DNA from 3 places in the Peribacillus sp. NPDC096379 genome. Region 2 is predicted to be linked to each of the others. Evidence: riboswitches for the same ligand, from Rfam matches in the RefSeq annotation. Region 2 holds a riboswitch; each other region holds the start of a gene.
The links. A riboswitch is a leader RNA that binds a small molecule or an ion and turns the genes downstream of it on or off. The one in region 2 is predicted to bind glycine.
Positions count from the first base shown of each region.

Region 1: it holds a riboswitch for glycine, as region 2 does, so the genes downstream of both, glyA (serine hydroxymethyltransferase) here and ACIQZI_RS15290 (MFS transporter) in region 2, are expected to answer to the same signal.
Region 3: it holds a riboswitch for glycine, as region 2 does, so the genes downstream of both, gcvT (glycine cleavage system aminomethyltransferase GcvT) here and ACIQZI_RS15290 (MFS transporter) in region 2, are expected to answer to the same signal.

Region 1 is NZ_JBIWFD010000005.1:72,556-75,720, reverse strand. It holds gene ACIQZI_RS19890 (amino acid permease) at 1-445, shown strand, start outside; glycine riboswitch at 803-905, shown strand; gene glyA (serine hydroxymethyltransferase) at 1,168-2,418, shown strand; gene ACIQZI_RS19880 (serine dehydratase beta chain) at 2,434-2,946, shown strand; gene sdaAA (L-serine ammonia-lyase, iron-sulfur-dependent, subunit alpha) at 2,946-3,165, shown strand, end outside.
Region 2 is NZ_JBIWFD010000003.1:243,646-246,810, reverse strand. It holds gene ACIQZI_RS15295 (APC family permease) at 1-1,166, shown strand, start outside; glycine riboswitch at 1,354-1,455, shown strand; gene ACIQZI_RS15290 (MFS transporter) at 1,664-3,064, shown strand.
Region 3 is NZ_JBIWFD010000001.1:1,077,348-1,080,512, reverse strand. It holds gene gcvPA (aminomethyl-transferring glycine dehydrogenase subunit GcvPA) at 1-459, opposite strand, end outside; gene gcvT (glycine cleavage system aminomethyltransferase GcvT) at 473-1,582, opposite strand; glycine riboswitch at 1,646-1,732, opposite strand; glycine riboswitch at 1,736-1,823, opposite strand; gene ACIQZI_RS05115 (DEAD/DEAH box helicase) at 2,165-3,165, shown strand, end outside.

The DNA.
Region 1 (3,165 bases), on a different contig from region 2:
CAATGATAAAAATGCACCTATACCATTTACAAAACTTACTTCTCGTAAAGTACCTTCCAATGCATTATTCTTTTCAACTGTTGTCATTCTAATAGCCGTTGTTTTGAATTATGTCATGCCAGAAGGCGTATTTACGCTGATTACAAGTATTTCTACGGTATGTTTCATCTTTATTTGGGGAATTACTGTCATCAGCCATTTGAAGTACCGCAAAACAAGACCAGATCTAGCGAAAGTGAACAAATTTAAATTGCCACTATATCCATTTTCCAATTACTTGATCCTTACTTTCCTAGCGTTCGTTCTTGTCGTACTTGCACTTGCGGAAGATACTCGAGTTGCTTTGTTCATAACTCCTGTTTGGTTTATTTTGCTGATTACGATCTATAAGATGCGGAAACCAAAGGGGGATCATGTTGATCAAAGAAAAACAGTGGGAAATTAAGAGGGAACGGACAAAAATCCCGCCCGTGTCCTATAAATGAAATAAGAGCAAAAAAGCCTGTGTTAATCATCTGAGGCCACTGAAAAAGTCCTTTTAAAGCTAACGACCTACTCTATATAGGTTGTTAGCTTCTTCTATTGTCTGTATATTAATAAAAATCTTCGCTACTTTCAAAATGAGTTACTTTTTCAGTGCGTTCTGATCATCTATATAGGTTTTTTGATCGTATTCGTTTCGATTCAACTACCCACGCTTTTAGTCAACCAAATCTAAATAAATGTTAGCGTTTACAAAATAACCTTGACAGATCTACCTTATGCAACTATTCTGAATATAACAGTAACTAAATATGAGCGAATGACGGTTGTGGGAGAGTGCAATGTAACAAGCCACCGAAGGAGCAAGTTCCAAAAAGACCCTTGGAGCAAATCTCTCAGGTAGATGGAACCACAATCGGACGCACCTCTGGAGAGCGCGTATAAGTAGTACGCCACCAAAGGGGAACGACTCTATGAATCATAGGGTTAAACTCTCAGGTAAAAGGACAGGGAAGGGTAGAGAAAGTCACGCTACCCTTTTCTGTCCTTTTTTGCGTGCAAAAACGGGAGCGTATCTCCACAGTTTTCTCAGAAAAGAAGAGTGATAGTGAGAGAGTGGTTTCACTAGCTAAGTTGAAAGGATTCGAACATGGTGTCGTACAAAAAAATTGAGGGGGAGTATATATGAGTTTACAGCAAAATGATTCTATTATTTTTGGAGCGATTGAAAAGGAACGAGAGCGCCAACTTCAAACACTTGAGTTAATCGCATCAGAAAATATTGTAAGCGAAGATGTATTAGAAGCGATGGGAAGCGTGATGACGAATAAATATGCAGAAGGGTATCCAGGAAAGCGTTATTATGGCGGGTGTGAATTTGTTGACGTGGCAGAACAAACAGCGATCGAGCGCGTAACGGAGCTATTTGGCGCTAAATATGCCAATGTTCAGCCACACTCAGGAGCACAAGCAAATTTTGCCGTTTTCTTCGCACTGCTTCAGCCTGGAGATAAAGTAATGGGAATGAACCTTTCACATGGTGGACATTTAACACATGGAAGCCCTGTTAGTGTTTCAGGAAAATGGTTTGACATTGTATCTTATGGTGTGAGGGAAGATACGCAAGTCATTGATTACGATGAATTAGAAGAGATCGCCAAGAAAGAAAAACCGAAATTGATTATTGCAGGGACAAGTGCTTATCCAAGAACGATCGACTTTGCTCGCTTTAGAAAAATTGCTGATCAAGTCGGGGCAAAACTTATGGTCGATATGGCGCATATTGCAGGACTAGTAGCAGCTGGACTTCATCCATCTCCAATTCCATATGCCGATGTTGTGACAAGTACGACACATAAAACATTGCGTGGCCCGCGTGGCGGTATCATCTTAACAAATGATGAAGAGATGATTAAAGCGGTTAATAAATCGATATTCCCTGGTATTCAAGGTGGACCACTGATGCATATCATTGCTGCAAAAGCGGTTGCTTTCAGAGAAGCTTTACAACCAAGTTTTAAAGAGTATGCCAACCAAGTTATTGACAATGCGGCAATACTTGGCGAAACCTTAAAGAATGAAGGAGCGGCCCTCGTTTCTGGTGGAACAGATAATCATATTGTCCTATTAGATTTACGTCCATGGAATTTAACTGGAAAAGAAGCCGAGAAATTATTAGAAGAAGTGGGCATTACCGTAAATAAAAATACGATTCCGTTTGATCCAGAGAAACCATTTGTTACGAGTGGAATCCGTATCGGAACAGCTGCGTTAACAACGCGTGGCATGAAACAAGAAGAAATGGTGAAAATCGGAAAAGTGATCGCGGACGTTTTAACAAATAAAGGCGATGAAGCCGTTCTTGAAAAAGCAAAAGTAACAACTAAAGCGATTTGTAGTGCGTATCCGTTATTTCAACAAGCAGTAACGGTGTAAGAAAGGGGGAGAATCATGGAATTTCAAAGTTGTTTTGACATAATCGGCCCAATCATGGTCGGACCGTCGAGTTCTCATACAGCTGGTGTTGTATCGATTGGAAAATTTATTTATGAACTGTTAGGAGATTATCCCCAAGAGACCAACATTGTATTTTATGATTCGTTTGCTGAAACCTACCAAGGACATGGAACAGATAAAGCACTTCTTGGTGGATTACTCGGGATGAATACCGATGATTCCGAAATCAAATACGCATTGGAAAAAGCAAAAGAATGTGGTATGCAGTACCAGTTTGAATTCGAAAACATTTGCGAGTATATGGACCACCCAAATACAACCATTGTAACAGCAAAACGTGATGATCATGTTGTCACGGTTGGTGGTGTATCACTCGGAGGTGGCCTATCGAAGATCTTTATGATTGATGATGAGATGGTATCGATTCGTCTTAGCGCTGGAGATGATTTTTCGATCCTTGCGAAACCTTATCAACGGAAAGAGAAAGTATTGGTGAAGGCGATATGATGGAAATTCAGTCTATGAAAGAGCTTATAGAAGCTTGTGAACGGGAAAAAAAGTCCATTAGTGAAATGATGTTAATGGTGGAAGCAAAAAAGTCAGGAAGAGACGAAGATACGATTATTCGCATGATGGAAGAGCGATTGATCAAAATGAAAGAAGCAGTGGATAGTGGGATTAAAGATGCTTCCACGGCGCCAAGTGGGATTTCTGGCGGTGATGCCG
Region 2 (3,165 bases):
TGATGTTTTCGGCATATAGCTATGGCAGGATGGCTGCAGCGTTCCCGGTTTCCGGTTCAACGTATACGTATACACAACGTGCGATTCATCCGCATTTAGGCTTTTTTGCCGGCTGGGCCATGTTTATGGACTATGTATTAGTGCCTTTAATCGTCTTTATGGTTGGTGCTTCCTATGCCAATGCATTAATTCCATCCATTCCATATTGGGTATGGGTATTCATTATTGCTGGAGTTATTACTGTTGTAAATATTCTCGGAATTGCAGTGGCAGCAAAAGCGAACCAAATTTTAGTGTTATTTATGGGAATCGTTGTTGTCATCTTCGTTGTTTTTTGTATGAAGGCGATTATGGTAGAGGATGGTGCATCGGCTTTAGTATCGATTACTCCGTTCTTTAATAACGAAACATTCGTAATGTCAGCCATCATTTCAGGTGCAGCCATGGCATGTTTCTCATTTTTAGGATTTGACTCGATTACAACCTTATCGGAAGAATCAGTGAATCCCAAAAATGATATTTGGAAAGCGGCCATTCTTTCTTGTTTAATCGGTGGCGTTATTTTTATCGTGCAAGCGTATGTTGCTCAGCTAGTCTGGCCAGATGTAAATAACTTTAGCTCAGCAGATACAGCATTATTTGATATTGCGAATGTAGCAGGTGGTGCGGTGCTTGTAACACTTTATACAGTAGCGATTATCGTTTCAACTTTTACAGCTGGTTTAACAGGTCAAGCAAGTGCTTCACGTTTAATGTTTAGCATGGGACGTGATGAAGTTCTACCGAAAAAGTTCTTTACACATTTACATCCTAAATATAAAACACCGATCTACAATATTTTATTAATGTGCAGCATTAGTATTGCCGGAGCCCTTTTCTTATCAATCGATTTTGTTGCAGAATTAATGAGCTTTGGCGGTTTAACTGGTTTTATGTTTGTTAACCTATCTGTTATTGTGTATTACTATTTCCGTAAAAAAGAGAAGAAATTTATCCGTTATTTATTAATTCCGGGCCTCGGTTTCTTAATCTGTTTCTACTTATTTATTAATTTATCACCAACGACGTTAAAAGTAGGCTTTATATGGCTCGCAATTGGGGTTGTCTATGCGCTTATTACAACAAAAGGATTTAAAAAGCTACCTCCGAGTCTTATCGATTTGTAATTGGTAGTTTGCATGGCATGAACTTGGTATTATTACTTGAGTTCATGCCTTTTATTTTGCTCTTATTAAGAGACATTATTTATGTTTCGAGGCATCACGGTGACAACAATTAATGAAAGCGTTTTCTATTTTCGGTTAACGTGTTATAATTTAATAATTATTCTAAGTATATAGAAAATATAGATGGATGAAAGTTGCAGGAGAGTGTTTAGTATAAGCCACCGAAGGAGCAAACTTCAATAAGACCCTTGAAGCGAATCTCTCAGGTAGAAGAAACTGCAACTGGACACGCCTCTGGAGAGAGCGTATGAATCGATACGCCACCAAAGGGGAAAGGCTCCAATGAGCTAAACTCTCAGGTAAAAGGACAGAGAAGGGCAGAGAAAAACAGAATGTTTTTCTCTGCCCTTCTTTGTTGTGCCTGCAATTTACACGATCATCATCACTGAAGAGACATAGTTAGTTTAATGGATATTAACCAAAAGGAGAGGTTTACCATGGAAACAAGCTATAAAGGTAATAACAGAATGATAACGGGGATTGTGTTTGGGGTGCTTACTTATTGGCTTTTCTCACAGTCACTAATAAATGTGATACCGGAAGTTCAGTTAGATTTGGGAATTTCATTGGGTCTTTTGAATACAGCCATTAGTTTATCTGGATTATTTTCAGGTATGTTTGTTGTAGTAGCTGGAGGAATATCTGATCGAATTGGACGCAAGAAAATTACGACTATTGGCTTACTATTAAATATAATTGGTTCACTTTGCCTCGTCTTTGCACAGGAGACAGTTCTCTTAATGATTGGGCGTGTGATTCAAGGCTTCTCGGCAGCATGTATTATGCCTGCGACGATTGCTTTGGTGAAAACCTATTTTGACGGTGCTGATCGACAAAGAGCCTTAAGCTACTGGTCTTTTGGATCTTGGGGCGGCGCAGGCATTTGTTCGTTTGCTGGAGGTTTAATTGCTACGTCTTTGGGATGGCGTTGGATCTTTATTTTTTCCATCATATTCACTTTGCTATCTATGTTTTTAATAAAAGATATACCAGAGAGTAAAGCAGAACAAAGCCATGCATCAAAATTTGATTTTTCTGGCTTTGTTATCTTTCTCCTAGTGATGGTCGCTTTAAATGTTGTCATTACACGTGGAGAAGACTTCGGTTGGACAAGCCCCATCTCGTTAACGCTAATGGCTGTCACTGTCATAGGAGGTTGGGTATTTTTAAACGTTGTAAAAGGAAAATCTAACGGATTTATCGATCTTTCTTTATTTAAAAATAACTATTTTACTGGGGCTACGGTGTCAAACTTTTTAATGAATGCTGTAGCGGGAGCACTTATTGTTGCCAATACCTATGTCCAAATGGCAAGAGGATACAGTTCTTTTCAATCTGGGTTACTATCTTTTGGCAATTTAGTTGCTGTATTAGTGATGATTCGTGTGGGTGAAAAAGTATTACAACGAAATGGTCCAAGAAAACCGATGATCTTAGCTTGTCTTTTAGTGATGGCTGGAATTATGTTAATGACCTTAACAATCTTACCAAATTCGGTTTATTCCGTTGTTGTTTTTATTGGTTTTACCGTGTATGGGATTGGACTTGGGCTTTATGCAACACCATCTACAGATACAGCCGTAGACAATGTTCCGCAAGCAAAGGCAGGAGAGGCAGCAGGTATTTATAAAATGTCTAGTACACTTGGTGGCTCATTCGGTTTAGCGATATCTGTGACTGTTTATAGTGTAGTTGAAAAGGCTGGAAATATGGAAGCGGCCGCAAGTATAGGGTTGCTGGTAAATGTTATTTTTGCTGGACTAGCTTTACTAGCTATAGTAGCTACGATTCCAAAAGAAGGTGTCAAGAAATCAATAAAAGAGAGGAAGGCTTCTTAAACTACATTGAGTCATGTACCATTAAGAAAGATAATGGGGAAGAAAAAATTGTAGGATAGAAGTATATTAGAAGTAAAGATCAAAAGTAAATCTCACTTAGA
Region 3 (3,165 bases), on a different contig from region 2:
ATGCCCGCTACTTAGCATCGCTGCCTCAGCAAGAGCAGTTCCACCATCATACATAGAAGAATTGGCAACATCCATGCCAGTCAATTCACAAATCATCGTTTGAAATTCAAAGATTGCTTGGAGCTCTCCTTGAGAAATTTCCGGCTGATAAGGGGTATACGCTGTATAAAACTCAGAACGAGAAATCACATGGTCAACGATAATTGGTTGATAATGATCGTATACACCAGCACCTAGAAAAGAAGCATAGCGCTTTGCATCGGCGTTTTTCCCAGCCAATTTAGTAAGCTCTTTTAAAAGAGCTGGTTCTGATTTAGCAGGTTTAATCTTGTATTCACCTTGGAAACGTACGCTCTGTGGAATATCACTGAATAGCTCATCTATAGTAGGAACTCCAATTGCGGCTAACATTTCCTTTTGATCTTGGTCAGTCATCGGTAAATAGCGATGTTTAGTCATGAATTTCTCCCCCTCATCCTCTTGGTCGTTTATAAAATGGTGTCTTAGCCACTATGGCTTTCACGCGCTTGGAACGGATTTCAACTTCAACTTCTGTTCCAATTCCCGTATACTCTTTTTTCAATAAGGCAAGACCTACGTTTTTCTTCAATGTCGGCGATTGTGTCCCAGTTGTCACTTCGCCAATCAATTCAGAACCATAGTAAACAGAATAACCATGACGTGGTATGCCGCGTTCCATCATTTCGATGCCGACAAGCTTGCGCGGTGCACCATGTTCTTTTTGCTCGGCAAGAACAGACTTGCCGATGAAATCAGCCTCTTTGTCAACTTTAACCGCAAAACCAATTCCCGCTTCAATTGGCGAAATATTAGGTGTTAACTCTTGACCGTATAACGGGAGCTTCGCCTCGAACCGAAGCGTATCACGAGCACCTAGACCGATTGGTTGAACGCCTTCATCCTTACCTGCTTTGAGAATCGCTTTCCAGAGTATTTTTGCGTCTTCGTTATTACAATACACTTCAAAGCCATCTTCCCCTGTATACCCTGTGCGTGATACGACGAGAGCCGTGACTCCATTAAGTTCCATATTTTCTTTGAAAGTAAAAAAGTCAATCTCACTCAAATTTGTGTTTACAGCTAATTTCTGAAGGACTTTTTCAGCAGCTGGACCTTGAAGAGCAAGCAAAGCAACTTCATTTGAGATATTTGTCAGTTCAACATCTTTAATCAAGTGATCGTGCAGCCAATTGAAATCCTTCTCAATATTGCCAGCATTCACGACTAATAAATAGTCATTTTTCGCTTTCTTGTAAATAATTAAATCATCGACAACTCCACCATTTTCATAGCACAATGCGGCATATTGCGCATGCCCTACTTCAAGCTTGAGAATATCGTTCGTAATCATTCTTTGTAAAAAGTCCGTGCTTCCTTCACCTTTTACAACAAACTCCCCCATATGAGAGACATCGAACAAGCCTGCTTTTGTACGTACTGCTTCATGTTCTTCTTTAATGCTAGAAAATTGGACTGGTAGCTCCCAGCCACCAAAGTCAATCGTTTTACCACCATAATCTGCGTAAATAGTAAATAACGGCGTCCTTTTTAATTCAGTCATACTACGCCTCCTCACATTTTTTTGGGCATAAAAAAAGACAGAGAAGCTCCTCTTGAGCTATTTCTCTGTCCTGAAACCTGAAAGTTTACCTTTAAAAGGCTTTCCCCTTTGGTGGTCTTAAAAGCTTACGCCTTTAGACACTCTCCAGAGTTGCGTCCAACAAGGGTTCTTTTGCCTGAGAGATTCGCTGCTAAGCTTGCTCCTTCGGCGCTACAAATGTAGTCTCTCCCCCAGCCTTCATCCGCATATAATATTGTCTTTTTTGAACATACTATGTAAATAAGGGTTGAACAACTAAAACGGACTTTGCCGACTTTACACAATCTTTATTTCACAGAAAAAGAGGCTACTTTCACCAAACACCTAGAATTCTGTTACTACTATAGTAAATCAAACAGTGGAAGTCTTTCAAATAAAAATCATATTTATTAATAGAAAATTTCAAAATTTATTCGTTACGTTCATACTACCATTAATAATGCTTGAATCGCAATCATCTTTTCACAAAAACCAAACTTTTTTTATATTTATCACCTTAATGTTCGTGTATTAGGTTTTTATATTTAGAAAGGAGCAATATTTATGCAAATTCGAATCAAATTTGACGATGAATGGTCAGAAGAATTTTTAGATAAAGTGGAGAATGATGGTCCTTGGGCGAATTGGGAGCTGTATAAACTTGCAGTTCAAGCGGAAAAGCATCTGGCCATTCCAGAATTTGAAGGACTGCAAGCACCTCATCATCTTAATCAGCTAACACCACTCCCTCATCAACTTGAAGCTGCCCGACAAGTCGTCGAGACTATGAATGGCAAAGCAATTTTGGCTGATGAAGTAGGTCTTGGAAAAACAATCGAAGCTGGCTTAATTATTAAAGAATATATGATTCGCGGTCTCGTGAAAAAAGTCCTGATTCTCGTTCCTGCTTCACTCGTTTCCCAATGGGCGTTTGAGCTAAATACAAAATTTCATATCCCCGCTGTTGTTCAGAGAAAAAGCTATGTATGGGATTCATGCGATTGTATCGTATCATCCATAGATACAGCGAAGCGTAATCCACATAGAGACATCATTTTTAAGCAAGAATACGATTTAATCATTATTGACGAGGCTCATAAATTAAAAAATAATAAAACGAAAAACTACGAATTTGTTCAAAGTTTGAAAAAGAAATTCTGCCTTCTCTTAACTGCTACACCTATTCAAAATAAGGTAGAAGAAATCTTTCATCTTGTTTCTCTTCTTAAACCTGGACATTTAGGAAATGCAGCTCTTTTTTCTGAAAAGTATAAAGGAAAAGGCCGCACCATCTATGAAGATGAACATCTTAAGGAGCTTGTTAATACGGTTATGATTCGAAACCGCCGTGCCGATACTGGAATCGAGTGGACGAAACGTCATGTTGAAACAATTATAATTAAATTCTCACCTACTGAGCAGGCTTTATATGACGCTGTAGCTGCGTTCCGATCGCAATCTGAAGGAGCGGGAAGTGCATTTTCAAGCCTAACCCTCCAAAGAGAAGCATGTAGCAGCAAAGAAGCAGTCTTTACCACTTTAAAAAACATGTCTCAAAAACATGA